One region of the Paenibacillus sp. FSL P2-0121 genome, then DNA from elsewhere that is predicted to be linked to it. Evidence: riboswitches for the same ligand, from Rfam matches in the RefSeq annotation. Region 1 holds a riboswitch; each other region holds the start of a gene.

Region 1 (7,522 bases):
CGTTCGTCCTGAGCCAGGATCAAACTCTCCAATTAGTATTGAAAAGAGCGATATGCTCATTTTGAAACATCTGACGAGAAAATTAATTCTCTAATTTTGGATTTCACTTACGTGATTTCCTACTCACTCGTTGTTCAGTTTTCAAAGATCAAGTTCTCGTTGGCGCCGTTTAATGTCTCAGCAGCAACTCTTATAATATATCATGTTGTTTTCAGAAATGCAAGCTTTATTTTTCGAAGCTTTTTATCAGCCTCGTCTATATCGCCTGTACGCTGTCTAACAACGCTTACCTATAATACCCCAACTATTAATAGAAAAGCAACCCCTAATATAAAAATAAACAACTAGCTTAATAATTAAGCCAGTTGTTTATTTAATAGAGTTATGTTTCTAGCGACGAACTTAATAGTATTTTGCCGCAGTATATTTGCTTGAGGCTTTAATTAAATCGGTTTTCTTATCACTCTTTGCAAGTCCTGCATCCACTGTAGTATCAATGGTAACCCACTTCCCATTAAGCAACACTTCGTTCCATGCATGATATTGCGTAACGTAGCTTGTATTCCCCATTACCAACTTAGCAGGAACATCTACACTCCGCAGCATTGCGGCAAAAAGAGAAGCGTAATCATAGCAAATCCCTTTTTTAGTAGTCAATGTCTTATCGATGCTTGGAATATAATCAGTAGTTACACTATTAGCAAGAGAGTAATCATATTGTACATTCGCAACTACATAGTTATAGATCGCTTTAACTTTCTCTTCGTCTGTTGTTTTGCCTTGTACTAATTGTTTAGCTTTGACAATCGCTTTATCAGAAGAACTCCATTTCACATTCTGTACGGAGCCCAAATATACGGAATTCGAGTCACTCATGGTTACGTCTACTACTTCGGAATATAATGCTTTGTATTTATTGCCGGTTGTGTTCTCCAGAACAGAAACCTTATAAGTCCCATTTCCTTGTTGCAAAGGGAAGTCCTCAGCTTGTCCAGAAGCATACAAGTTATATGTATAGCTGCTGTTATCTTTGGTGATCATGAGTTTGATTCTTTTATCTTTCGGAATATCATAGTTAATACCAATCACACCTTGAGCCACTTTGGATGTAATCAACCAGCTGGCATCTGCACTTGCAGCTTGAGCTGTACTTACTGGAACTGAAGTCATTAGGACGAACAACGCCACCAGCATAAAATAAACCTTTTTCACGGATAAAACTCCTTTCGGTAGCTGGCTGCCATCCTTTCGGGAAGGCCCTTTAGCTTTGCGTCCCTACCTTTCGATAGGTTTGCCGTTATCGTATAAGTTCTATCTGTTCTAGCTTTACTAGATATAATTGATAGAATCCATTTGAAACAAACAAAAAAAGCCTCTTCATTCGGTAGCTGGCTGCCATCCTTTTGGGAAAAGGCCCTTTAGCTTTGCGTCCCTACCTTTCGGAAGGTTTGCCGTTATCGTGTTTAGCTTTCATAGTATAATACTATCATATTTATAGTTGTGAACAAGACCTAATTTACTAGATTACCCATTATTTTATAAATATCTCCCGGTATTTGTGTTTTCTTGTCATTCACTATTCTCATTTTGTTAATTTGGCATGAACAATCAGCCGATGCGTTGGATTCACTAGCGGATCACATGTAATCAGAGTAAGAATCTTATCCTTGTCATTCCCGTCAAGAACGGAGACGTCACTCGGATCTACTACAGAAATATCATACACCTCATAGTTAAACACCTGATCACTAGTCTTTATCGTGATAACATCCCCCACAACAACCTCATTCAATCTGTTAAACAAACGACCCGTAGTTCTAGCCCGATGCGCCGCGATTGCAGCATTCCCGATCTCTCCAAGGGGTGCCGTTTCTTTCATATGGGCTGCAGCATGTTTCATATTAGCTTTTGTAGCCCCTTCTAATACAGGCAGCTTCAAATCAATCTTATCGATTTCAATTAGTGCGATTACTTTGCCACCGACTGCAATCTCCGGTTCAGGCTTTTCTGTCTCTTGGGGTTGGGGCTGTGCCTGAGCATCCAGAACCGATTCCTCTGCTAACAGCTGAGTAACTTCAGCATACCTGCTCTTCAGATCTGGCTGGGGAGTACTATCGGCAGTGCTTAGTTCAGCCGTTTCTAATAACTTCTCCTGCTGCCTGTCGTTGTACCATTCGTTAGCTGTCGGATATAACATGATAAGTATCCCAGCCAGTATGAGTAGATAGGAGAATTTACGCAATGTTATTCACCTCCGTATATTGTTTCTATGGTTATATACAAATCAAGCAGAAACAGCTACTTGCCTTTAAGCATAGCAACTCCTTCTGCCTGAAATTAATGTTTAAAATACCCATTTACGACTTCCAAAGAAATTGATGATCACCGTGATAAAGGTAACCATCACCTTGGAGATCAAGACTTGAATACCTAGTTTGTCTGTCAACAGATGCATTAACAGCAGTGATATTCCGAGCACTACCAAATTCAGCACGATAAACTTGACCAGCTGTACGCGGTCGAAGCCTTCTTTATTCCCCCGGTTGCGATCACGAAAGGTAACTTTTTTATTCAAAATAAAGCTATTCGCCGTGCCTGCACTATAGGAGATCACCTGCGCCAATGCGTATACCATCCCTAGTGAATTCAACAATGTGAAAATCACAAAATCAATAAGCGTATTGAGCAAACCTACGGCATTAAATTTGAGGAACTGTATGAATGCAGCGCGCAAGTTCTTATCTGACATCATTGTGGTCCTTCCGGCGGTCCAGTTGTTCTTCGTTCTGGTAGCCTTTAGTCTCACTAACAATATATAGCGGTCTATCTTTAGACTCGTCATAAATCCGTCCGATATACTCCCCAATCACACCCAACAGCATCAGAACAATACCGTTAAAGAGCAGATTGACACCTACAATGGAAGCCCAGCCCGGAACCGTCCAGGAGGTGAAAAATATCCTTTGGAACAAGACGAAAAATAAATAGAGAAAGCTAGAAAATGAAAGAAAGAATCCAATATACGTAGCAATCTTAAGCGGCTTATGTGAAAAAGAGGTGATGCCATCTAACGCAAAACGAATCATTTTCTTCAGCGGATATTTGGTTTCTCCGGCAAAACGTTCTTCCCGTTCATATTCCACCATAGTCTGCTTGAAGCCAACCCAGCTCACCAAACCTCTGACATAGCGGTTCTTTTCTTTAAGTCCCCGCAGGACATCACATACCTTACGGTCAATAAGACGGAAATCGCCTGTATCCGTAGGAATATCTACACTTGTCATACTGCTGAGCAGGCGGTAAAAAAGCTTCGCGGTGACCTTTTTGAACATCGTTTCTCCGTGGCGCTTCAGGCGTTTCGCATATACAACGTCGTAGCCCTCTTTCCACTTCTCGATCATTTGCAGAATGACCTCCGGAGGATCCTGAAGATCAGCGTCAATAACAACAACCGCTTGACCTTCGGCATAGTCCATGCCAGCTGTAATCGCTACCTGATGTCCGAAATTACGCGAGAAGTCAATCAGCTTGACATGCTCGTCTCGTTCACAGATCTCCCGAATCATTTGGGCGGAACGATCACGACTGCCGTCATTGACGAAGACCAGCTCATAAGTATCGCCGCACTCGTCCATTACTTTTTTCAAACGTTCATAAGTATGGCTAATTACTTGCTCCTCATTGAACATGGGTACAATCACACTATATCTGGCTTTCACCTTTATTCCTCCTACAAGCTTTTTGGAGCGTTACATCCATCTACACTTCATAATAACGCTGCATGCATAAACTTATTTTATAGATTTTTATTAAATCCTAGAAAACCCAAGTAGGGAACCAACGCAGCATATCTTTCACGTAATCTCCACTGACCTGCATCCCTGACAGTACCGGGTAGAAAGCAATAAAGAGCAGCAAAGCAACAGCTACATAGACATACTGTACGTAACGGGCCTCAGGGAATTTACTATCCAGCAACTTCATTATATATACAATACCAAGAATCATAAATGGCACCATAGCAAAATAATGGTAAATAAATGTTTCTCTTGGGACAAGCATCCACGGAACATATTGCGAGAAGAAGGCGATCCAGATCATGTAGAGGTTCTTATCTTTACGTTTCAGCGTAATCCACAGCGTTGCCAGCATCGCAAAAATACCCGTCCACCAGATAAGAGGATTCCCCATAGTCACTATACTGCTGACCTGACCTTCCGGCAAACCTTCACCGCCGCTAAAGAACCAGACCGGTCTCTTCATAAACGGCCATTGCCACCATGAGGAAGCAAAAGGATGTGTAGCTACAAGCTGGCTGTGGTAGTTGTACATATTCTTTTGGGAATCAATCAAACCTTTTATAGTGAAGCCCTCTGCTGATGCAGATAACCCCGGCACAAAAGATAAGCTATAAATAATTACTGGAATAATTACAAAGAACCCGATACAACTAGCCAACGTAATAATAGTCTTTTTCCAAAAAGAATCTACTGCTTCACGACAGGTGCCCAGCAATTCCTTGTCTTTAATCTTCCCCTCTGCCAGCAGGCGTCCGGAGGCTTGGTATTCTCTGTAGCGTTCAAAAAGGGAGATAGCCAGCATAATGGCCAGCCCTGCTCCTCCATAGAGCACAATCCATTTCGAAGCTACGCCGATTCCGAAGAATAAGCCAGACCAGAATAACGGAATTAATGTTTTTCTTAAAGGCTGCTTGTAGAAATTCATTGTGTAATACCGCTGCATAAAATAGAACATCAACATAATGAAGAATACTCCGTATACGTCAATCGTGGAGATTCTTGTCTGTGTGAAATGCATGAAATCCAGCGCAAACAATCCTGCCGCGAGGGCGGCGTATTTGCTTTTCTTAAACAAACGCAGCGCCATTACATATATAAGAGGTAACATGGCAACTCCGAACAAGGTTCCGATAATACGCCAGCCGAATGGATTGACTCCGAACAGCTCCATACCTATGGCAATCAAAAGCTTGCCAAGCGGTGGATGCGTATTCTCGTAAGGCACTATCCCGTGTGTATATTCATAAGCTGTTCGCGCATGATAGATCTCGTCAAAATAAGTACTATTCATAAAGTTAGAATATTCCGGAATGAGCGCCTGCTCGTCAAAAAGATTGGCCGCTGCTCCTCTTTTAGGTACAGCGTTAGCATCCGGTGTCACACCAGCAATAGGAAGGGGGATTCTTTCTCCCCCCTGCTCATAAAAGGCCATTTCGTTCAAAGTGAACCCTGGAGAGGTAACTGTAAACTTCACATATCTCGCAGTAACGTTCAGGGGTTGGCTTTTCCAGATGAAGACATTCCCGACATCCTCACTGACATCCATCGGACTGCTCCAGACCTCAGGATTGTCGCTGAATTCCAGCTTGAACTTCCCCGTGCCCACGCCTCCAAAGATATTGACCCGTTCCAATGGTTTACTCTGCCCCAAATCTACATAGAAGCTTTCACCACTGGCAGCAGGCTCCCATAAGGTCTCTGGAGATTTAGTAGAGCCAAGATTATATAAAGCAAGCGCTGCGTAAACGGCCGTAATAGCTATTATGCATATCCAATCTATACGCTTAAACTTCATCGTTAAATCGCCCTCCCTTCTGATGCGGTTTAATTTGCCCGACAACTCTCAAATCTTCTTCATATTGTTCTTCCGGTGTAATTGGTGCTGGAAGAGGTTTTATTCCCTTGCGGACATACACATCGTATCCGATATTCAGCATATAAAGCAGTAATGCTAGATTAGCTATAGCAGTCACTAATACGATTCCGTCTGCACCCGGGCTAACATCTGCATTCAGGTGGGATAAGGTGTACGCCACATTGATGTATTGCGTTAAGCTGAATCCGAGAAATAGCGATAAAAAGCGGCGGTCCCGACTTTCTATATAAGTAAACAAACAAAGAATAAGAGCAGGGAACATATAACGTTCATGCATTTTGGTGCCAAGCACAAAGACCACTACTATAAGCACCATCCCGATAAAATAGGATTTGGTCAGGTCCAAGCGATCCTTTTTAAAGGAATAAAATGCCGCAACAGCTACAGCCACTAAAATAAATATGAAGCCCCATACACGGTATGGAATGCCAAGCCAGGTTAGATCAAGGGATGACCACATCGGATCAGTCAGTGCATACAGATTAAATGCATTCACTGAAGAATACGGATAGGAAGATAACGTACTCTTGTAAAGATCAATAACCCCTACCAATCCTCCGTTATTCCAGAAAAACGGTGCCGCAAGCAATCCGAAGATCCCTAATCCATACAAAGCTCCGAATCCAAGCTGCTTCCAAGCGCGGTGATGATAAAAAGCAAACAACAATACCGGCGTGAATATCAACGCTTGCGGTTTAATTAGCGTCGCTAAGGCAAACAAAATTGCGGAGCGGACAAACTTTTTGTTCGCAGCGCCATGAATACTGAGCAGCAGGAAGATCAAAAAGAATGAATCTGCTTGTCCCCAAGCCGCTGAATTAATAAGTACCGCTGGGTTAAACAGAAACAACAACATTAAGCCGAAAGCTATTCCTGTGCCGAGTTTTTTGCGTGACATTTGATAAATGAAGTAGCCGAGCACCAAATCAGAAAGGATCGCAGGGAGCTTGAAGAGCAAATTCTCTCCACCTGAGCCCTGAGTGAATCCTAAAACGCCACGAATGGCGCTAAGCACGTACAATATGTACAAATATCCAGGAGGATAATCGGCAAAATAACCTTCTTCATAAAATTTGCCAGGACCTAAATCCACCATACGCTGTCCCCAAGAAATAAAGGTATTCATATCATTCTGATAACCTTGCGCGGTAAGACCAATCCACACCCTCAGGATAAAAGCAATTCCGATGGCAATGCTCAGCCATTTGGAATAAATATTCTCAGGCTGCTTCATAAGCTTCTCACTACGGAATGCCTTAGTATAAAGCACTGCAAAAAACACGCTAAACAGCGCTGAGATCAGCAACATCTTAGTTGGAGATACTTTATGTGGAGTGTCTGCCTTTTTGTCGCCGGCATCTGGACTAACCGCTGAACTATCCAGCGAAATAACGTTAGCCCCTTCGGGAGCCGCGTCTAATTTTTCTACAGCAAAATCATCAAAATAAGCCTTACCTTGAATCAAGCTAGAGTAGCCTCCCAGACTTGCGCCTATGCCAAATGACTTCTGCTCCGGTCCTGTCTGGCCGATATATTCAAGATACTGCCATTCACCTGCCGTATCAGTTACGCTGGGATACCCCCCGCCTACTCCAACGGCAAGAATGTTGGCGCCCATTCCCTCCCCTGCTGTACTTACTACTTTGATCCATCCAGAGATTTTATAATAACTATTCGGCGTAGCCTCAATCGTCTGCACCCATTTCGAATGATTGGGCTCGATATTCTCAATGACTGCCGCCTTGCTGCCGGAATGAACTTCCTCCGATTGGATTGAAAGTAGGCCTGAATTATCTCCTGAAATCCACATATCCTTAGTCCAGTTAGAAGGCGCATCATCTCCCCC
Region 2 (7,522 bases), 420 kb from region 1:
TTCCTGCAGGCTGGTATCGGTTATGGAGGCTCCTGTTTCCCGAAAGACACTAATGCGCTCATTCAAATTGCGGGCAACGTCGATTACGAATTCAAATTATTGAAATCTGTAGTCGAAGTGAACAAGGGACAACGGTTTATGATCATCTCCAAGCTGCATGAATCACTTGGCAGCCTGCGCGGTTCGACGATTGGGATATGGGGGCTTGCCTTTAAGCCTAATACTGATGATGTCCGCGAAGCTCCCGCCAGAGAGATTGTTGAGGCACTGGTGGCTGAAGGGGCAACAGTCAAGCTATATGATCCAATCGCAGCTACAAATTTCAGGCAGCAATACGATCATCCGCAGCTTCGCTGGTGCAATCTGCCTGAGGAAGCGGCTGAGGGCAGCGATGCCGTATGCCTCTTGACCGATTGGAGCCTACTCAAGGATATTGATCTGCATCAGCTGGCGAAAAGCATGCGCAATGGGGTGCTGATCGATGGACGCAATGTGTATTCCAAGGAGCAAATCGAGGGTACCGGCCTCGTTTATCATTCTGTCGGCCGCCCGCAGATGGGTGGATTGAGCGGTTATTCTGCTAGTGTGGCTGGAGCGGTTTAATCTAAGTTATATTGATTGAACTTGTGATTTTTCTATTTAGGGATGAGCCGTGACTCCAGAGAATGTTTGGACTTCCAGCCGCTGTTGTCTGCAGATTTCCTGATTTTACCGCTGATAGCGGTAGAAATCCGCAGACAAAGGCGGACGCTATCGCTCTTACAGTTCCAAAATTCCCCTCCGTCACTCCATTCCCTTATCTTAAGTTTCTAAGCAATTTATAAAGTTAGGTACTCTGATTATATACCGCAGTAGCAGTAGCATTTGTAGTTGTCATTGTCTCTGTGGTGGCAACTAGTCTTGCTCTTGTAGTTGCAGTTGTTCTTACAGTTGTTGCAGTTGCAGCTGCCTCCCCCAGAGCAGAAACAAATCTTTAGAAAAACGTGCTTGCTTCCGGCTGGTACAGCCCGGTACGCACGGATCAAGTATTAAGAAGAAGTTGGTTAGGTTAAGAACGGAAAGGGAATTTGGAACTGTAGAAACGGAGTGTTCGCCCGAAAGATTTCCGTAGGAAAGCTAGCTTCGAAAGCATATGCTATCCTCGGATTTCTACCGCGAGAAGCGGTTCAATCAGGAAATCTGAGGATAACAGCGATCGGAAGTCCAAAATCCCTTGGAGTGGTTTCTACCTAACAAATTTTTTTAGTGCATCCGCTCGAAATAAGGCTAAGTGGAAGCTGACGTTTTGATAACAATTCAAATATGCTCGATTTCCATAATTCAAGGAGGGTTCATTCTATGAAAATGGTACTTCTATCAGGCGGTTCAGGTAAACGGTTATGGCCGTTGTCCAACGACTCACGTTCAAAGCAATTTCTAAAGGTACTTGAAAGCCCTCAAGGTGAACCAGAATCCATGGTACAACGTGTCTGGAGACAGCTGGAGGAAGCAGGGATGGCAGAATCATCTTATCTGGCCACCGGCCGTGGCCAAGTAGAAATGATACAAAGCCAGCTGGGAAGTCATGTGCCGATTATCGTTGAACCGGAGCGTCGGGATACTTTTCCGGCTATCGCCTTAACAGCTACCTATCTTTATTCAGTGGCAGGTGTTTCTCCAGCGGAGACGGTAGCAATATTGCCTGTTGACCCTTATGTAGAAGCATCTTTTTTCGATACCATGGCTATGCTTGAGGGGACCATGCTGGAAAGTGGAGCAAATCTGGCTCTAATGGGTGTTGTTCCTGAACATGCCTCAGAGAAATACGGATATATTATTCCTACCACCGAAGAGGCGGGGGAAAATGGTTTTATGAAGGTGAGTCACTTTCAAGAGAAACCTGACCGCATACAAGCAGAACAGCTCATCGAGCAAAATGCCTTGTGGAATTGCGGAGTGTTTGCCTTCCGCTTAGGGTACTTGTTAGATATTTTGCAGCGTAAAGGGTTGCCTTTAGGATATGAAGAATTGCAGAAGCAGTATAAGCTATTGTCTTCCATCAGTTTTGATTATGAAGTGGTGGAGAAAGAAGAACATATTGTGGTGCAGCCGTATGATGGATTCTGGAAGGATCTTGGAACGTGGAATACGCTGACAGAGGAAATGAGCAGCAAGCATGTAGGAAAAGGTTTTGTGACGGCGGATTCTGAGGGGACTTGCTTGATTAATGAGCTGGACATTCCGATTACGGTAATTGGTGCGAAGGATCTGATCATTGCGGCTAGCCCGGATGGGATTCTAGTTACCCATAAAGCTGAGAGCCCACGGATTAAAGAAGTGCTGAAGACCTTTGAACAAAGACCGATGTACGAGGAACGCCGTTGGGGTCATTACAAAGTTATTGATTATGTGAAATATGATGAAGGCAATGAAGTGCTGACCAAACGGATTTTTATATCCGAGGGGAATAATATCAGCTATCAATTACATCGCAAGCGTAGTGAAATTTGGACAATCGTCAGCGGCGAAGCAAGTATTGTGCTGAATGAGAAAAAACATAATGTGAAGGCTGGGGACGTGGTACGTATACCGGAAGGAACGAAGCACGCGATCCTTGCTTTGACGGATGTTGAGTTTATAGAGGTACAGACGGGGTCTGAATTAGTAGAAGAAGATAACATACGTATTACTTTAGACTGGAATGATATAGAACTACAACAATTCATTTCATAGGTCTAACCTATCTATTTAACCAATTCAAAATTTCTTGAAACAGGTAAATTGACTCAATTATCAAAAAAAGTCATAAAAACACTAAATATATCATTAATTGTCGTCGATACTTACGGTAAGAGAGATTATTTCTCTTAAATTGAAAAGGCAAACCTATCGAAAGGTAGGGACGCAAAGCTATAGGGCCTTCGAAAGAGTGGCAGCCTGGCTACCGAAAGGGAGATTATTTTGAAAGCTTACCGTACGTATCGATTGTTTGGTGCATTTCTGTCACTCGTCCTGTTTCTGACTGCACTTCCGCTTGCTGTTGGAATTTCGCCGTCTGTTGTCATAGCTGCTTCAAATTCTGGAACGCCAGTTACCCCAGGTGCCTCACCTGAAGCCGTAAAGCTGCTTAACTATTTTTACTCGATCTCAGGAAAAGGTATTATTGCCGGTCAACATGACTATTTAGAAAGTCCAGATGAAATTAACAATATGCTGAAGGGAACCAGCGGACAATATGCGGCTCTTCACGGTTATGAAATGGGTGCGATCAGTGGCCAGTCCGAAGCAACGATGGCTTGGCAACGTCAAAATGTGGTGAACAGCGCCATCAACTGGAATAAAGCGGGCGGGATCGTAGCTATGACTTTTCATGCTAACCTGCCGGGCACCTCTTATGACTGGGATAATGTGAAAAAAACACTTAGCCAGAGTGAGTTCGATAGTTACGTTACACCGGGTACCAAGCAATATAACAATCTGATCGCTGAGCTTGATAAGGTGGCCGTCTCTTTAAAAAGCTTGCGCGATGCCAACGTTCCGGTGCTTTGGAGACCCTATCATGAAATGAACGGGAACTGGTTCTGGTGGGGGAAGAAAAATAACTTTTCTAAACTATGGAATATTATGTATGACCGTTTTGTTAACGTTCATAAATTAAATAATTTGTTATGGGTATGGAGTCCGAATGCTCCCAATGTTTGGTCAGATCCTTATGCGCTAACTTATCCAGGTGCTGATAAAGTAGATATTCTGGCAGCAGATATATACGAAAATGATTACCAGCAAAAATACTATGACAGCTTATTGAGTCTAGCCGCAGGCAAACCGATTGCGATCGGGGAAAATGGTGAAATGCCTAATCTGGAGAAGCTTCAGCAATCGCAAAGTAAATGGACGTATATGATGAGCTGGGGAAAAATGCTTTACGAGAATAACAGTGCAGACACAATCAAAACATTTATGAATAGCAACTATACCCTGACCAGAGATAAATTAAATACTGGTCTGTCACCGACACCTAGCGCCGCACCAGCGCCGGCACCTTCTGAAGAAGAGGGGGAGGCAGCAATTCCTCTCGCGAAGGGGCTTGCAGGAGAGTATTACAACAACATGCAATTGTCGGGAGCAGCAGCTCTTAACAGAACTGATGCAATAATCGATTTCAATTGGCGGCAAGGCTCGCCGGATGCCGCCCTCGGGATTGATCGGTTCTCCATACGTTGGAGCGGTAAAATTAAGTCATTATATAATGAGCAATATACATTTTACACTACCTCAGATGATGGTATCCGTGTCTGGGTGAATGGGGAATCCGTGATTGATAGTTGGACTAAGCAAAGTGGTACTGAGCGTAAGGGCATTATAACGCTGAAGGCTGGCCAGCTATATGATATCAAGGTGGAGTATTACGAGAATGAAGGCGATGCGAGAGTCCGCTTGATGTGGGAAAGTGCTAGTCAAGCTAAAGAGACAGTTCCAGCAAGTGCACTTTTTCTTCCGGATGTCTCCTGATTGATGAAAATTAAAGGTCGATCCTTAGTGGCTCTGCGTTATTGCAGAGCTACTAAGCTATAGTCCTCATTAGGTCAGAAGACGATTGTCCGATAACAGGTATGTTTTTAACACCTGTGGAGGCAGTACAGCTACCGAAAGGAGGATTTATTTGCGTAAATATTATAAGAAAAACAGATTGTTGTTTACTATGTTACCGGTGTTTATTATTTTTTCCTTGCTGCCTTGGGGAGAGGTTAAAAGTCTTCCGAAGGCTATGAGTGTTTCTTCCTCTCTACCTCCGGCTATACCAAGCAATCCTTCGGCTTCTGAAGAAGCCAAGCAACTGCTGAGTAATTTGGTGAATCTACGTGGCAAAGGGATCTTGTCCGGCCAGCATGATTATCTAGAAAGTCCAGATGAACTGGTTCATAAGCTGAAGAATACTTCGGGACAAAATGCCGTTCTACATGGTTATGAATTAGGGGCGATTAATAATCAATCCGAAGGGACGATCGCAGAACAGCGGCAAGCTGTTATAGACAGTGCAATTGAATGGCATCAAGAGGGTGGCATTGTAGCCATGACCTTCCATCAGAGCTTACCGGGAACCTCACCAGAATGGTCCAATGTAAACAGAAGTCTCAGTCAAGAGAAATTTAATGCTTATGTTACACCTGGGACAGCTCAGTATAAGAGGCTAATTTCAGATCTAGACGAGGTTGCTGGATATTTGGGTCAGCTGCGTGATGCCGGAGTGCCGGTCTTATGGCGACCTTACCATGAAATGAATGGTGGTTGGTTTTGGTGGGGGAAAAAGGACAATTTTTCAGAGCTGTGGAGTATTGTCTATGATCGTTTTGTAAACACACACAAGCTAAATAATCTACTGTGGGTGTGGAATCCGAATGCACCGAATGAATGGTCAGATCCATATGCTGCATATTATCCCGGTGGGGATAAACTCGATGTTCTGGCTGCGGATATCTACAATAACGATTATAAACAGTCCTACTATGAGGATCTGCTCTCATTGGCCGAGGGTAAACCTATCGGAATCGGGGAGAGTGGGCAATTGCCGAACCCGGATGTATTAACTGAGAAACAAAATAAATGGGTCTATATGATGACCTGGGGAAAATTACTGACAGAAAATAATACGCTACAGTCAATTAAAAGCTTTATGAAAGACTCATTTATAGTATCGAGAGAGGACTATGTTCTCACAACAGGAGGTCCTTCGATAGCACCCGTAACTCCGGTAACCCTAACGGGTTTAACTGGAGAATACTATAACAATACTGATTTAGAGGGAGAAGCGGTACTTATCCGCAATGACCGTAAGATTGATTTTAATTGGCATGGTGGGTCCCCTGCCTCAGAGATAAATGAAGATCACTTTTCTGTACGCTGGAAAGGGAAACTCAAACCTAAATTCAGTGAAAAATATACGATTTCGGCATCCTCTGATGATGGAGTCCGTGTCTGGATTGACGGAAAGCTGATCATCGACAATTGGAAAAATCAAAGTGCAACCCTTCATAAAGGAAGTATCCCGCTCACAGCCGGAACGCTTTATGATATCCAAATTGAATATTATGAGAATGAAGGAGATGCCAATCTTCGTTTGCTATGGGAGAGTTCCAGCCAGAAGCAGCAGGTAATTCCACAAGGGGCATTGTTCCTTCCTTAATCTAATGAAATGATAGGGTAAGACATTCCGGAAGAAAGAGAGGACCTATGGATGGGAATAACGAGGAGAATATCTAATAGAAAAAATAAGATATCTGCAAACAAACCATTACTGTTATTACTAAAATTCGCCGCATTAACCGTCTTGTTTCTGTTGTCTGTCTCTGTCTTCGGAACAAATAGGACAAACGATTATAAGGTAGGTGCCAATATACCGAGACTATCTGCAGGAACTGATGCTGCAGCAGAAATACCGGATGGTACTGTGATCTGGAATCTGGGACAACATGATGGCTCAGCAGCTGAATTCGCTGCGAGTGGCACTTCTGGCAGCAAGAAGGAATTTAATGTTACTTCTTCGGTGCTCAAATCATCGGCTCTGCAGAGCTTGCCTGCAGGCTTGAATGGAAAGACCCAGCCGGAATTAACAATCACCTATCAGCTAAATAAGATCCCGGAGAATGGGGTCTTATTTAGCGTAGGTATTCTGGATGCTTATAAATCCGTGCCGCAAATGAGTGTGTTCTCCAATCATCAATTGTCGGGGATCATTCAAATTGCGGGCGTTGCTGGCACAGAAAGCGAATATAACTTTCAAAAGACCTATGAATTATATATTCCCAAGGAGCAATTAAAGATAGGAACGAATGAATTGAAGCTGCAAACGGTTCGCTGTTTATATTGCAGTGACAAAGAAGACGAATATTCCTGGTGGACTTGGGATAATCTCCGTTTAGAATCTCTTAACGCTCCAATTTCTGAGCCTATCCATGGCAGCTATACACTGACGGGAACAGTAGTGAATAATAAACAATTTTATTTCGATGAAGGTGCAGTTACGCACTTGCCTTATGTTATCAAATGGCTAGGGATGGCTTATAGCGGGAATGTGATGCGTACTAGCTGTGCCAGTGATGTCGGGAGATCCTGCTCGGATATGATGGAATATTACAAGGTATTGCAGGATTACAACATGCAGGCGGTTGCTTTGTATTTGCATACTGGTGATATTAAGCTTAAGGCAGATGGATCGTTGCCTGCTGACGCGGAGAAAAAGCTGACAGATTATTTTGAGCAATATAGCCCCTATTTTCAATATTATGAGGTAGATAATGAGCCGGGATTATTCAATCGTTCTAAGGCAGTGAACCTGGCGATTGCGGACTGGCTGAATAAAAAGGGCAAGCAAATCGCGCCCCATTTACAAACTGTTGCTCCGGGCTGGGCATATTGGCCGAGCTACAGTGAGGATTCCTGCGGTAATCAGAAGGGAACTGGGAAGGAATGTGGAGATCCGGATGGCTGGGAACGTGATCCAGAGCAACGTATGGAGCTGGAGAAGGTTACGGATTTGACCAAT
Region 3 (7,522 bases), 180 kb from region 1:
GCTAACGGGAAAGGATAGTTTAATAAAGGAGTTACTTAAGATTGGAATAATGAGCAATGTGACAATTATGTCATTCTGAATTGAATATTGTTAGGTTAATCGATGGGGAAGTTTACTTGTCTCCCTTATACTGGAAATTAAATGATTTTATTTCCGAAAGGGGACAATGCACTAATGACTGATGTAATTAAAGCAATAATACTTGGCATAATAGAGGGCTTAACTGAATTTTTACCAGTATCATCTACTGGACATCTTATTCTAGCAGGCGATTTGCTTAGCTTTGAGGGAGATGCTGCAATAACTTTTAAAATTGTTATTCAGTTGGGTGCAGTGATGGCAGTTTTAATTCTTTATTGGAAAAGGTATTTGGAGATTGGGGTTAATATGATTAGAATGGATTTTTCCAAAAGCAAAGGATTAAATGTCATTCATATGATTTTGGCTATGTTACCAGCATTAACCCTATATCTTCTCTTCAAGGACACAATAAAAAGCCAATTATTTGGCCCAACCCCTGTTTTGATAGGTCTAGTTGTTGGTGGCGTGTTGATGATCATTGCAGCGCGGAATAGGCGGACTGAAACCGCTGATACTATCGATGGGATTAATTATAAACAGGCTTTCGGAATTGGTCTGTTTCAATGCTTGGCGTTATGGCCGGGATTTTCGAGATCAGGTTCGACGATTTCAGGTGGCCTGTTGCTTGGCACTAGCCAAAAAGCCGCTGCAGATTTTACATTCCTTATTTCTGTGCCTGTTATGTTTGGTGCAAGCTTGTTGGATTTGTACGATAGTCGTGATTTGCTGAGTTCTGACGATTTGCTTCTAATGTTAATTGGCTTTGCGACATCCTTTCTTGTGGCAATGATTGCAGTAGTGACGTTCATCAAACTGATTAAGAGACTTCGATTGGAGTGGTTTGCTCTATACCGGTTTGTTTTAGCAGCTCTCTTCTATTTAATTGTCATACAGTAATTGGATTAGTCAATATGAACATCATGGGAAAGAAGCTTTTAAAAAGGCTATACATCATATCCTGCACAGATTTAACTAGAGGTTAAAACAAGGGGAAATCACCAAACAAGACAAAGCTCAAGTAGTCTATGAACTAAGGAATGAATTTTCGGTGTAAGCACTTCTACAGCTAGCCATTATCCCTCGTTTGTTTCTTCTACCATTAATATCACAAAGTGATTTTACAAGTGTTTGGGAATATGAAAATCCCCACCAGTTTAAGGTGGGGATTTTGCTTACCAAGTATTATAGTTCGACTGATACTTAACATGTTTGTTCTCATAGCTCTCATTTGGGTAATCACGTCTGACAGACTGCAAGTAGCCTGAAATTGCAAATGCTGCAATAAGCCCTCCTATAATTCCTGTGATTAAGCTGAATGTTGAAAATCCGAATGTGGCAACTACTCCAATGGAAGACAATGCTACAAGCAATAGACTGAATATTTTCATCTTTATACACACCTTCATTTTGTATATATAGTAATTTGGAAATTAAGATTGATACGTTACCTTGTTTGATCGGTTTCGATAAAAATAATAAAAATTCAGCAAATCTTTAGACGGGCTTCATACTTATTTAAGCTAAGAGGATTATAGTAATTACATAACCCCCTTATAATATAGATCTAGACCCTGCCGGAAGTTGGTGGGGTCACTTTTTTGCACAGAGTAATTTTATAAATATGGTTGCCCAATATAGAAGAGAAACAAGAAATATAAAATGTAGAGAATGGGTAGCTTTATTTTTAATTTCTTGCAGGAATTTTTGAATTTTTCTGAGGTCTTGGACAGATTCTTCATCACATATCCATAAATGAGGAATTGTCCAATAACAAAGAAAATGAGCTTAAGGGGAAAGTTGCCCATTTTTATCTCAGTGAAAATAATAGTGAATGTGACACTCACAAAGGTTAGTGATACAACTTTTAAAAACTGTTCATAACGATCTTGTGGTTCTTTGATAGGATCCTGCTGCCCCCATTTTCTCTCATCAATTTCTGTCATGGTAAACCTCCAATCTACTGAATGTTATTAGTATTTCACCAGATTGAGATGCTTTTTGAACAGGGAGAATTAATTGGGAAACCATTATGAGTATAGTTGTCTGTTGCATCTTGTTGAAGGCTTACTTGTTGTGGAGATAGTACACTTGAATTTGATTGATTTGCTGATGCGAAAGGAGCAATTGCGGTAGTCAATAAAGCGATTGATAAAACTACGATTAGTTTTTTCATACTTTGATAATCCTCACATATGAAGTGTTTACTTACATGGATAATAGTAAATTTAATGGTTAATGATGTATATGAGCTATAAGATCGATTTGAAAAATGAGATGTTTTGTAAGTTTTTATAAATAAACGTCGAATATTATAATAAGAGAGTTTTATTGGTGTAGATGACCTAGGACTAATTAATTGTGATGAATTTTAAAAATACGAAACCCGCCGATGCATGTCTCGCGGGTTTGTGCTGATCCTGTATCTTCAAGTAGATCCTTCGTGTTATTAGGTACATTGCCAACAACTGTAGGGACTTTATAAGCTCCTATAGTTGTTACATGGTAAGGTTTCAGTAATTCCAACAAAGAGTAAATTCCCAAATGCTTGGGATTATGCCCACTGGCTTCGGTAGGTGAGCTTTTTTTGTTTACAGAATGTTCCAGAATTATTATATTCAGATTATGTAAATGTTTCGTCCGGAAGAGATTATTCATAGTATATGTTCGGAAGGGTATTTCTGCTTCAGGAATTCCCGTAACAGAGATGTTGAGAGTATATAATGTTCCATATTATATACTCTGATTTCTCCTTAAATCTACACAAAGAAGCGCCATCCCTTTTGGAGACGCCGCTTCTTTATAGTAGATTCTATTCTTTTTGCTCAATTCTTGATTTTGGTGATCTTTTTGGCGGTAACTTGTGCAGGGAATGAATCATCACTTACTTCAAAAAACACTTTAATCTCATCGCCTTTTTTATATTTAGAAGGTGCAACTTTATTTACCCAAATGGCTTGAGAGTACTCATTAGATTCGAGAATTTCCTTGTATTCCTTGTTCAAGTCTTCTTCTTTTAATTCAGAAATTACTAAAATTCTTTTATTTTCTACATCTATTGTGTGTACAATTCCTTTCAAAACTTCATCATTCTTACTACAGGCGGTGACTAATAACAAAAAAACAAAAATAAGAGTCCATTTAATAGTAGTACGTGGTTTTTGAATCATGGACCTTCCCCTCCAGTGGTTACGACATTAGTTTAAAATCGGTTGCACAGGCATAGCAGTTAGTACATTACCCAATATAAGAATATACAGCAGCCTTTCCATTATGACGACCTTTATTGATTCTGGGGAGTTACAGGTGAATGTCTGTAGTATTGATATTTTCATAAGAACTTTTGTTTGTATATAATAAAAATAAATGTTCTTATTTTAGAGGCGATCAATGATGGAAATGAGTATCGACCAAACGGTTGGGATTATTTAATTTATCAGGTCAAGGTGAGCAAGATTACACAACGCGAGATCGAGATCCGTGCATCCGTGACAAACGTCCAACATAAACGAAGGGGATAAATATCATGCGGTGTATAACAATACGGCAGCCTTGGGCGACCTTAATTGCTCTTGGTGAAAAAGAGTTTGAAACTCGTTCATGGAGAACAGCCTACCGCGGCGAGTTAGGCATCCATGCCGGAGTGAGGATTGACAAAAAGATTTGTGAACAGGAACCGTACAAATCAGTATTGGCGAAACATGGCTATACAGCGAATAATTTGCCGACAGGAGCTATTATTGCTACAGGTCAGCTCGCGGGATGTTATGTGGTTACTCCAGAGGTGGATTTAAGGGAATGGATCAATGGGAATGAATATGATTTTGGCGACTATAGTGAAGGACGGTTTGCCTGGAAGCTTGAACGGGTTCATCCATTAAGCCATCCAATTCCAGCTAAAGGTCGGCTAAGCTTGTGGGAGCACTCTAATCACTTCTGAACGGCGAACAATATTTTTAATGTAATTTTTATGTGCCTATCAGCTATTTTTCAGGTTCGAGGTATATATTAGAGACACCAAACACCCCCCAGTGTTTTGTGGTATATCTCTCTCAGGTCTTGCCAACTCCCATGGTAAGGCCTATTTTTTTGTTCACTAATTGATTGGGGGGAGAGAGCGCAGCGGCTTCTATACAGCTTTACTTAATCTGGTACTGTTCTTCGTAACTCTTAAAAGATGAAATATCCAGCCCTAGGTATCTGCGCATATGGATGGCAGCCTGAGCCGCAACAATGTCATTCAACAGCAGCATTCGTTCATGATAGCCACGACATATATACTTGGCTTCAATTCCAGTATTAAGTCTGTTTTGCTCATACACCTTGATTCCCCGTCTTCTCATTTCTGCACGAACATCCCTTAGATCTGTTGTAGCTACTGCAGCAGCTGTTCCAAGCACCTCCAGATAAGGGGCGGGTGTTCGTAAGTGTGTAGATAAAATGGCGGAGTCCCGTTCGAAAGCTGATAAAATCATCGGAAGCAATAAATAAGATTTCACCAGCATGTTGTCCCTGCTTTCTGCTCTATGCATGAATCTCATCACCTCTAATAGGAACGTATATTCGTATTCTACCCCGATATTCCAAAAATAATCAATGGTATTTCTAAACAGCTTATCCAATGTGATTAAATTCACAACTTAATAACGAAGAATAAATTATATTAAAAATTGTAATAATAAAAATTAATGTATCGAACGCAAATAAAGGAGAATTATGATGGAAAAAGAGGGCAGCCTCCAGCGTGGATTGTTTTTTGGTTTAATTTTGAGTGTTCCCTTATGGATATCCATATTGGGCTATATACAGTTACTTTAAAATTTAATGAAAAACCTTATGCGAAGCGCCTTTAGGCGCTTTTTTTGTGTGGTACTAATGCGGGGAATTATCGAAAGGAATTGATTGACAATTGTGGGTGTCGGGAGCTAAACTGTTATTAATTCAAAAGTATTAAAAGTCATAGACTGTTATTGGATAGAATGCTTCAGCTACCAGTTCTGGACTTGCAGTGTAATACATATATATAGTCATGATAATAGCAAACCGTCTGAAAGGGCGGGACGCAAAGTCCAGGAGTCTAAAGTGTCTTAAAGGCACAATGACCGTCCGACTGCCATGAGAAGGGAATTTCACTTCTTTTTGGCGGTCTTTTTTGTTGTTAGGTCCTTTAGAGTTTCTGGTAATTATTCTGATTAATATAAATCATAGTTTTAGGAGGTGTGCCATTTGAAAAGAAGAATAAAACCGTTACTCTCGCTTGTATTAGCTGGGATTTTGACGGTAGGTAGTGGGCTTTCCTCATTAGGAGCTGGAGTTGCTGGAGCTAGTAGTTCTTCTACATTGGGAATTGCAGCGGTCTACAACGTGTTTATTCTAGGGGATATAACAACAGTTTCGGATACGGAAGGAAGGTTTGCTGCTGGAGGTAACGTTAACTTAACCAACTATAGTGTTGGAGATAGGTTGACCGCTGCAGAGGTTTCCCTGACTGACACACTTGTTGTTGGAGGGCATCTTACTTTCAACGGAGGTACTGTTTATGGGAATATCGTGCACGGGGGAGATTTTTCAGGGAATGTAACGCTCCTCAAGGGTGGTACAAAAAGACAGGGGAGTACGATTGACTTTTCAGCCGTAGGTCAGTCTTTGAAGGACAAATCAGCAGAACTTGCAGCATTGCCGGCGAATGGAACAACAGTGTACCAATATGGCAGCCTTACCCTGACAGGTACAGATCCTGCGGTCAATGTTTTTAATGTTTCAGGAGATAACGTCTCTAATACCTACGGAATTACAATAAATGTTCCTTCAGGATCTACTGCAATTATTAATATTGATGGTTCTAACGTAAAAATGAAAAACTTCGGATTTCTACCTAATAACGTGTTGAACAGCAAGAAAATTTTGCTTAACTTTAGCCAAGCTGCGTATCTTGATATGGCAGGCATAGGTGTAATGGGAAGCATACTTGCCCCCTATGCTCATGTTGATTTTATTAATGGTCAGATTAACGGTACTTTAGTGGCGGCTTCACTCAAAGGTACTGGTGGTGGTGAATTTCACCACTATCCATACGATGGTGATGAACCTGGACCAACACCAACGCCAACGCCAACGCCGACAGTGACGCCGACACCAACAGTGACACCAACGCCAACGCCGACAGTGACGCCGACACCAACAGTGACACCAACGCCAACGCCGACAGTGACACCAACGCCGACAGTGACACCAACGCCGACACCGACAGTGACACCAACACCAACGCCGACGCCGACAGTGACGCCGACACCAACGCCGACAGTGACGCCAACACCGACACCAACGCCGACAGTGACACCAACACCAACACCAACACCAACGCCGACGCCGACGCCGACACCAATACCGACACCAACGCCGACAGTGACACCAACACCGACGCCGACACCGACACCGACACCAACACCAACGCCGACGCCGACACCGACACCAACGTCGACGCCGACACCAACACCGACACCAACACCGACGCCGACAGTGACACCAACGCCGACGCCAACACCAACGCCAACACCGACGCCGACACCGACACCAACGTCGACACCAACACCGACACCGACACCAACGCCAACACCGACAGTGACACCAACACCGACGCCGACAGTGACACCAACACCGACGCCGACGCCGACGCCGACGCCGACAGTGACACCGACGCCAACACCAACGCCGACGCCAACACCGGCACCAACGCCGACAGTGACACCAACGCCGACGCCGACAGTGACACCAACACCGACACCAACACCAACGCCGACAGTGACACCAACGCCAACGCCGACGCCGACGCCGACACCAACGCCAACACCAACGCCGACACCAACACCAACACCGACGCCGACAGTGACGCCGACACCAACACCAACGCCGACAGTGACACCAACACCAACGCCGACGGTAACGCCTGAGGCAACACCGACACCGACGGTAACGCCTGAGGCAACACCAACACCGACGGTAACGCCTGAAGCAACACCAACGTCGACACCAGAGACTTCGGTGTTCCCGACACCAACGCCATCATCCGTAATTGGCACTATAGTTCTTGCAGAAGATCCTGTGCCGCTTGGGCCTGTAGCTTCGCCGACACCATCGCCAGTACCAACACCAACACCGTCGAATAGCACAGAAGTACTTGTTGATGATGATGAGATCCCATTAGGTCCGGTACCGGCAGTGACACCAACGCCAACACCAACACCTGATGAAATCATCGTAGTGGACGATACGATCCCATTAGGTAAGCCACCTGTGAAGGAATTGCCAAAAACGGGTGAATCAAGTCCTGCACCTTACTATGTAGCAGGTTTAGGTTTTGCACTTATCGGATTATTAATGAGAACCAAGTTCTCCAAAAAGAATAAATAATAAAGGGTAGATCAACATAGAGTCGCTTTCGGGA
Region 4 (7,522 bases), 2.9 Mb from region 1:
GCTTCGTATTCCGCGTGCCATTCTGCCAGAAGTAAGAATGTCTGGTGGCGAATTTGGAGTAGCAGACAAACAGTGGTTCGGGGCGGACATTCCAATTCGCTCTGTACTTGGAGATCAACAGGCCGCATTGTTTGGACATACTTGTCTAGAACCCGGCAGTGCCAAAAACACCTATGGTACAGGCTGCTTTATTCTAATGAACACAGGCACAGAAGCTGTAGCCTCCAGCCATGGCTTGTTGACCACTGTAGCTTGGGGTATGGGAGATGAACTCTATTATGCCCTAGAGGGCAGTGTGTTCGTGGCCGGAGCGGCCGTTCAGTGGCTGCAGGAGGGGCTTGGTCTTATAGAGGAGCCAGCAGGCTCAGAAGATAAAGCACGGGAAGTAGAGGACAGTGAAGGGGTTATCGTTGTGCCTGCGTTTACCGGACTGGGGGCACCCTATTGGGATATGTATGCCCGTGGAGCCATATTTGGCCTTACTAGAGGCACTACCTCAGGACATCTGGTACGAGCTACATTGGAGTCCTTAGCCTTTCAATCTAGAGATGTAATAGGAGCTATGGAAAAAGACGCAGGCATGCCATTGACCGGCCTTCGTGTGGATGGCGGAGCTGTGCGTAACGATTTGCTGATGCAATTCCAGTCTGATATCCTGGGCAGTGAGGTTACTAGAACAACCTATGCGGAGACAACAGCTTTGGGTGCGGCGCTTCTGGCCGGGTTAACGTCCGGAGTCTGGACACGTGCCCAGCTAGAGAGCTTCAACAAGGCTGAGAGGGTCTTCTCGCCTGAGATGGGTATAACTGAGCGGGAAGGTCGTTACAACGCCTGGAAGGACGCTGTAGCGCGTACCATGGGTTGGGAGAAGCATGAAGGATATCAGTGATAAAGGAGCTGTATATATCTATGGTTAACGGAACCGAATCTGATCTGCCGGGCGGACTATCTAAGCCGGCGCTTCGAGCCCTGCATGGGGCTGGATATGTTCAGCTTCAACAATTCAGCAAGCTTACTGAAGGAGAGCTTCTGCAGCTACATGGATTGGGGCCAAAGGCGATCGTCCTATTACGGAGTGCTCTCGCGGAAAAGGGGCTCACCTTTGCAAGTAAGTCCTGATGTTGCGTTAATATTTATATTAAAAAGCGGCAAGCTTAGGTGAATCCCTAGCTTGCCGCTTTTTGTTATACAGCTCCTAATATTCAATAACAAATGCTACATTTTGCCAACCGGCGCCCACTGTCCAGAACAGGACTTTATCACCACGTTCGATCTTTCCAGTAGTTACAGCTTTATGTAGAGCAATAAATGGGCTGCTGGTAGAGGTATATCCGAATTCATCCCCTATGTATACCGCTACATTGCGATCAATGCCGACTTTCTTACACATCTCTAAGATATTAGGCAATGAAAACTGTGAGAAGCAGGCTGCTTTAATGGCTTCAGGCGCGATATTGTTGTTAGACAGTAGAGTACGAATAGACTCAGAAGCAGCATCTATGCAAATGGAATCATCAAAAGGAATAAACTTCACATTAAACTCTCCAGCCGCTACACCTTGTTTACCCAGTTTAGCCAGGCCTGCGCACGGGAATTTGGAATTATCGCAAACACAAGGATCCGTTTGGTAGATAGAGTCAATGAAACCGACCACATCCTCAGCTTGTTCAAGAATGACTGCCGCCGCTGCATCACCGAAGTTAGCGTAGTAGACTGGATCATTCTTATCGGCATGAGGGGTTACATAATCGGAGCCGATGACCAACGCTCGTTTAATCCTAGGATTCGCTTGCATTTGACGGCTAACCTGTTCCACAGAAGCCGTCATACCCGCACAATTAGCATTGCTGTCAATGCAGATTGTATGGGATGCGCCTTTGATCAAACGGTGAATCATTAATGAGTTGGTAGGAAAGATATACTCAGGAGTTTGACTTGCATAGGCAATAAGGTCGATATCGGCACCTGTGAGACTACTTTTCTCCAGAACATTCCTGGCAGCCTCAAAAGCCATCGTAAGGGAATTCTCATCCGCATCCTTAATACTATACCGTGTAATACGACCTAATGCGGATAATAGACCTCGAATATCAATGCCTTTTTCGTCAAAATGCTTAATGAAAAAGTCGTTACCAACTATATTGCTGGGATGATAGATATCAATGCCTTTAATACGAATTCCGGTCATAATACGCCTCCAGGAAAGCAGTAAAATGTGGCCTACATATTAAGATTCAAAGATCTAGACTGTAACCGCAGAAATGATCTCGATGTTATCGAGTCCAGCTTTACGGCCAAGACGGGAAAGCTGCATTTTGAGGATCGGGTTATTTTCAAGCGTTAGATTTACTTTTACAAATCCATCATTCTTAAACATTACAAAGCAGCTTTCTAAAAGAGGTACAACATCTGGTGCAGTTACATTTAGCTTTCTGCAGTCGATTTTTAGTTCATAGTCAGCTGGAGTAATTGGATTGATAGTTTGTTGATAAGCTTGAATAGATTTTAGACCATCTTCTTCAGAAAATGTTCCATCCAACTCAATGTTAATAACCTTGTTTGTAGTGTCTGTCTTCAAAACGAAACTTCCCATGCCTAAATCTCTCCCATAGATTGAATTTGTCCAAAACAGTTCGACTGCAATATCCAGCCATGTATATCCATTTAGCTGTTTTATAAAAGTCAAAATTCGACACTATACAGCAAGTAATGGGATATTCCGACTCTATTATAGGCATATTTTTCAAGTGTATGCAATAATAAAGTCGAATTTTGTATATTGTTGTCGAACTGTTGGGTTATTGGATTTCTTCTATGGTTGCAAGCAGGATATTAAAAGCTGTGATGATTCTAGGTGCCCCTATAACGGGTACTAAGTGTAATAGAATACCTTTAAGCTGTTCTACGGTAACTCCAACACGAAGGGCCATGACATAATGAACGCCCAACTGTTCGAATTGACCCATTGAAATTAAAGATGAAATGACTGCGATTTCCTTCCAGTCAGGGGCTATAGTATTACGTTGAAAAATATCGCCATAGGCATTCCCCATAATAAATTCAGCCAAGTCAGGGAAGTGGTCTTTAATTGGAGCTAGTGCTTTTGCGCCATAGTCTCCTGATAGATTCGTGAAGTGGTTGAGACCACTGTTGATATTTTCCTTCATGGTTAGCCTCCTAGTTTAGGTTCAAAGTACGGTGTGCAGTCGGAGGGACTTCATCACGGTCTGTTAGTAGTTCAATAACGGCAACATGGTTTAGAGCTACCGCATCTTTAATTGCAGCTGTGAATTCATCCGCAGTCTCACATTTGTAGCCTTTAGCACCTAGAGATTCAGCGAATTTCACGGCGTCCATTGGTACTTCATATAGAGTTCCATCGATACGACCTGTGGTTTTCTCCATACCCTTAAGAGCCATATCTAGTTGCTTATTATTGACCACGATAAAGATGACAGGGATATCTTTGCAGACAGCGGTGTTAATCTCAGCGCCGAGCATCATGAAACAACCATCACCTGTAATGCAGAGGACAGTTTCTTCAGGAGCTGCAACTTTTGCACCAATAGCCATGCCGATCGAATTACCCATGCAAGCAAAATACGCATCAAAAACAAAGCTGCCCGGTTTCTTAACCTTGTACCATTTTGCAGCGTGGAATCCATGACTTCCATCATCAACGAAAATTGAATTATTATAAGGGATCAAATCACTTAAAGTGCTCATTACGGAAGCAAGGGAAAGATTCTTGAGGGTTGGAAGCTCTTCTGAATAATCCGCATCGGCCAAAGCCTCACGTTTGGTGATTGTGCTTGGGTCAATATGATTTAGGCAGTGCACCAAATTATCGCGCAGGTCCCCAGTGACCGGTATCGTTTTGGACAATAGTATTTTTCCGACAAAGGTTGGATCAATATCAAATTGAATTAAAGTTGCTGGATGATTCTCCCGTTTAAGATTACAGATGGTCATATCACTTAAACGTGATCCAAGCACTATAAATAAATCGCTTTTATTCAATAAATCGTCCCCGTGGGTCGAACCGCCAACGCCAATAGGACCATGATAGAGTGGGTGATCCCAGACTATAGCCCCTTTTCCACCAGGAGATGTTACTACAGGAATATTAAAAGTTTCTGCGAGTTGAACAAGCTCTTTATGTGCTCCGGAGCGGTTAATTCCTTTACCCGCAATAATCAAAGGATTCTTAGCAGCTTGAATAGCATCGATGACTCTATCGATATTAGCTTGACTAATTAGAGATTCTCTTTCTGGGATTACTATATTGCATTCTTCCAATACTTCAGTTTGTACATCAAAAGGAATACAAAGATGAACAGGACCCCGTTTGGTCAGGGCCACAGAAATCGCATGATTAAAAATAGTACCAAAGTGATCCCCACGTTCAACCAATTTACTGAACAAGGTGGCAGGTCTGAACATATCAGCTAAATCAGCCAGAAAAGAGGTGGAGTCCTGACATTGAGGAATTCCAAGCTCTGTAATGGATTGGTGGCCGGTAATAAATAGGACAGGTAGGTTGTTAGCTTTCGCATGTGCTGCTGCTGTAAGCAGGTTAGTTCCCCCAGGACCCGAAGTACCAAATGCTACGCCTAGGTTACCCGTTTTCAGCGCATACCCTGCTGCTTCGAATCCGGAGCTTGCTTCATGTCTGCCGGGAATAAATTCAATACCGTAATCCACCATCTTTAGAACAATTGGACAAATGGATTTGCCAATGATCCCAAAAGAATGGGTGACTCCAAGGTTACGTAGTGCTTCCGCCATGTAATCTGCGACTGTCTTCAAAAGAAACACCTCACAAGTTTTTTGATATATATTAGTTATTAATCTACCGAATAGATACGACAGATCAATATACTCAAAAAGTAAAAACCTGTGCTCTATAGTAAGCACAGGTTGGTGGCATAAGGCACCGCTAAGACTGAACAATAGTTCAGCCGTCCTGGTTCCTCTGCAACCTGGCAATCATGGCCTCAAACGAAAAAATGAGGCTGTAGATCCATGGTTTTGCGTCATCCTCTTTCGAGGATTTTGCCAATATTAATTTATAGTTGATAAGAATAATTTTCCTTTACAATATATTCCTCATTAATTTTTGTCAACATAATCCGCTAAAAAAACTCGAAATTTGACGAAAGTCTTGTCCAAGAGATGAAGTTTTGCCTCGCGAAAAAAACTGCCACCTAAGACTCAGCTTAGGTGGCAGTTGATAGTTTTGAACTAGAATTTAAAGATATGAATGGTTTTTTGCAGATTAAATACGGCCTGGGTCATTTTTTCCGTTTCTTCTGCAACAGACTGCAGGGCATTAATCTGTTCATTCATAGCCGCCGATACCTCTTCCGTGCCAGCAGCAGTTTCTTCGGTGATTGCTGAGATATTCTCAATTGCACTGGAAATTTTCAAGGCACTTTCTAGCATAAGATCGCTCTCCGCAGAGAATGAAGAGATTTGCTCGGTAATGTACTGCACGCTTTGTACAATTTGTGCGAAAATATGGGCAGATTGAGTGATCATTTCATTCTGAACCTGCACAACCTCTTCATTGATGGCGATATTATCGATGGCTTGTTTAATATCTGACTCAATGCTGCGGACCAAGCCGAATACTTCTTTTGTGGATGCCGTAGATTCCTCAGCAAGCTTGCGGACCTCTTGAGCTACAACGGCAAAACCCCGACCATGCTCTCCGGCACGAGCAGCTTCGATGGAGGCATTCAGTGACAGCAGGTTGGTCTGCTCAGCGATCTCTGTGATGGTCTTGGTGATCATCGTAATCCCGCGGGCATTTTGTGAGAGAGCTTCAATAGTATCAGCCACTTTTTGTGTAGCCTCTATGTTTTTACGCATGCCTTCAGCCTGTGTATCTACGGATTGGCGCCCTTGCTCGACAAGTTCTAAGGTATGTATTGAACGTCTGTTCATTTCTTTGGTGGAGTTCGTATAATTGGATACTTTAGTTTCAATGTCTTTAATGGATTCTGTCATATCAGCGATATCCGTAGATATTTCATTTGCACCAAGAGCGAGCTCAGTAGAAGAAGAGGCTACTTGTGCCATGACAATTTTCAGGTTCTGGTTCTTATCTTCGATTCCGCGGCTTGCATCCATAACTTGACGGGTGATCTGCGATGCATCGGTCAAAATCTTCTTGAGCTTATCAATCATTGTGTTAAAGGAGCGGCTTACGTCACCCATTGAACCATTTTCGTCCGCTCTGCTAGTGAAATCACCCTTCGAAATACTGTGAGATACATTAGCAATATCATCAAAAGATGATGTAAGCGTTCTCTCCACGAAGCGAGCAACAGGTAAAGTCAGACCTGCAAGAACAACTACTAGTATAATTCCTACGAGAAATTGACCTAGAATCATTAACGTAACTAAGACAGGAATAGCAAACAGTGCGGCAACGAGGTAACATCCGGCAACAATTCTTTGTTTTAACGGAAGTTTGTGCATCCAGCTCATTGGTAAAATGTCCCCCTTATTAAATTTTATGTAATGGTGTTATTATAGGGGATTTATAGGTCATTGGTCTATAGAGAAGTGTCATAAATCTTCTTTAAGTAGTAGATATTTAGAATTCATGTCAAAATTCCTCATATATTGTGGAAATTGTTTTAATAGCAGACTTTACCATCCTTACTAGTTCGATAGGAGCTAAAACAATAACTGAAGGAGAGAAAGAGAGTACGATACGACAGGCAGATTCTATAGCATTAAACTCGGCCTCCACGTTCATCCACCCAGTATTAGCAGAGGGTTCTACTAAAGTTATAGTTACATATCTTTCACGTTGTAATTCTTTAAGAATAGACTCATTCACCTTTAAGTTCACTACATATTTTGGCAGTGCTGCTTTAAAAGCTAAAGTCGATTGTTCCCAGTAGCTTTTTAAATCAAAAGCCTCAGGTCTGACAAATGATTCATAAGTTGCGTCAGCTTGTATTAATCTCGACACGCGAAAAGTCCGCATTTCACCCTCGGTTCGTGCCACTACATACCAAACTCCACGTTTTGCGACTAACCCGAGAGGTTCAATGAAACGCTCCTTCATCTCGTCATTCCGTGGGTAAGTGATCTTTACTTTACGGTCTTCCCAAACAGCTTCCTGCAGGACAGATAGGAACGGATATGTCTCGTCGGAAGGGTGCCAGCTGGCACCATCTATATGAATGCGCTGGCTCAGGTAACTGGCTGGATTATTCGGCCTGGATGGGGAAGCAGCCTCCAGCTTAAGCACGGCAGAAGAGAAGTCGTTTTGTATACCCAGATCTTTTAAGATTGAGGAGTCTGCGGACAGCAGCAGAGTAGCAATTTCTGAGGGCTTCATACCCGTTAAGGAGGTCCGGTATCCTTCTGTGAGCATCCAACCCCCTTCGCGTCCCCGTTCGGCAAGAATCGGTATTCCCGCTGTACATAAGGCTTCCATATCTCTAAACACAGTTCGTTCAGACACTTCTAAGGTCTGGGCTAGCTCACGGGACGTCATCTT

What was found. Region 1 has a riboswitch for cyclic di-GMP ahead of MKY54_RS03205 (transglutaminase-like domain-containing protein). Riboswitches for the same ligand answer to the same signal wherever they lie in the genome.
Region 2: linked by a shared signal. The riboswitch ahead of MKY54_RS04850 (glycosyl hydrolase) and the one ahead of MKY54_RS03205 (transglutaminase-like domain-containing protein) in region 1 are both predicted to bind cyclic di-GMP.
Region 3: linked by a shared signal. The riboswitch ahead of MKY54_RS02435 (choice-of-anchor A family protein) and the one ahead of MKY54_RS03205 (transglutaminase-like domain-containing protein) in region 1 are both predicted to bind cyclic di-GMP.
Region 4: linked by a shared signal. The riboswitch ahead of MKY54_RS21375 (thiamine pyrophosphate-binding protein) and the one ahead of MKY54_RS03205 (transglutaminase-like domain-containing protein) in region 1 are both predicted to bind cyclic di-GMP.

What each region holds. Positions count from the first base shown of each region.
Region 1 is NZ_CP150245.1:728,534-736,055, reverse strand. It holds rRNA gene MKY54_RS03210 (16S ribosomal RNA) at 1-35, opposite strand, end outside; gene MKY54_RS03205 (transglutaminase-like domain-containing protein) at 403-1,212, opposite strand; cyclic di-GMP riboswitch class I at 1,226-1,306, opposite strand; cyclic di-GMP riboswitch class I at 1,381-1,463, opposite strand; gene MKY54_RS03200 (class D sortase) at 1,583-2,242, opposite strand; gene MKY54_RS03195 (GtrA family protein) at 2,345-2,752, opposite strand; gene MKY54_RS03190 (glycosyltransferase family 2 protein) at 2,739-3,719, opposite strand; gene MKY54_RS03185 (phospholipid carrier-dependent glycosyltransferase) at 3,817-5,595, opposite strand; gene MKY54_RS03180 (glycosyltransferase 87 family protein) at 5,585-7,522, opposite strand, start outside.
Region 2 is NZ_CP150245.1:1,145,473-1,152,994, forward strand. It holds gene MKY54_RS04840 (UDP-glucose/GDP-mannose dehydrogenase family protein) at 1-603, shown strand, start outside; gene MKY54_RS04845 (sugar phosphate nucleotidyltransferase) at 1,339-2,712, shown strand; cyclic di-GMP riboswitch class I at 2,849-2,928, shown strand; gene MKY54_RS04850 (glycosyl hydrolase) at 2,941-4,491, shown strand; gene MKY54_RS04855 (glycosyl hydrolase) at 4,643-6,163, shown strand; gene MKY54_RS04860 (discoidin domain-containing protein) at 6,215-7,522, shown strand, end outside.
Region 3 is NZ_CP150245.1:549,607-557,128, forward strand. It holds gene MKY54_RS02400 (undecaprenyl-diphosphate phosphatase) at 175-978, shown strand; gene MKY54_RS02405 (hypothetical protein) at 1,254-1,469, opposite strand; gene MKY54_RS02410 (hypothetical protein) at 1,695-2,024, opposite strand; gene MKY54_RS02415 (hypothetical protein) at 2,434-2,736, opposite strand; gene MKY54_RS02420 (DUF3221 domain-containing protein) at 2,904-3,248, opposite strand; gene MKY54_RS02425 (ASCH domain-containing protein) at 3,605-4,018, shown strand; gene MKY54_RS02430 (hypothetical protein) at 4,218-4,715, opposite strand; cyclic di-GMP riboswitch class I at 5,106-5,196, shown strand; gene MKY54_RS02435 (choice-of-anchor A family protein) at 5,305-7,488, shown strand.
Region 4 is NZ_CP150245.1:4,801,294-4,808,815, reverse strand. It holds gene glpK (glycerol kinase GlpK) at 1-889, shown strand, start outside; gene MKY54_RS21395 (DNA-binding protein) at 910-1,119, shown strand; gene MKY54_RS21390 (ketoacyl-ACP synthase III) at 1,196-2,188, opposite strand; gene MKY54_RS21385 (hypothetical protein) at 2,243-2,593, opposite strand; gene MKY54_RS21380 (carboxymuconolactone decarboxylase family protein) at 2,799-3,167, opposite strand; gene MKY54_RS21375 (thiamine pyrophosphate-binding protein) at 3,178-4,818, opposite strand; cyclic di-GMP riboswitch class I at 4,974-5,070, opposite strand; gene MKY54_RS21370 (HAMP domain-containing methyl-accepting chemotaxis protein) at 5,245-6,495, opposite strand; gene MKY54_RS21365 (YafY family protein) at 6,617-7,522, opposite strand, start outside.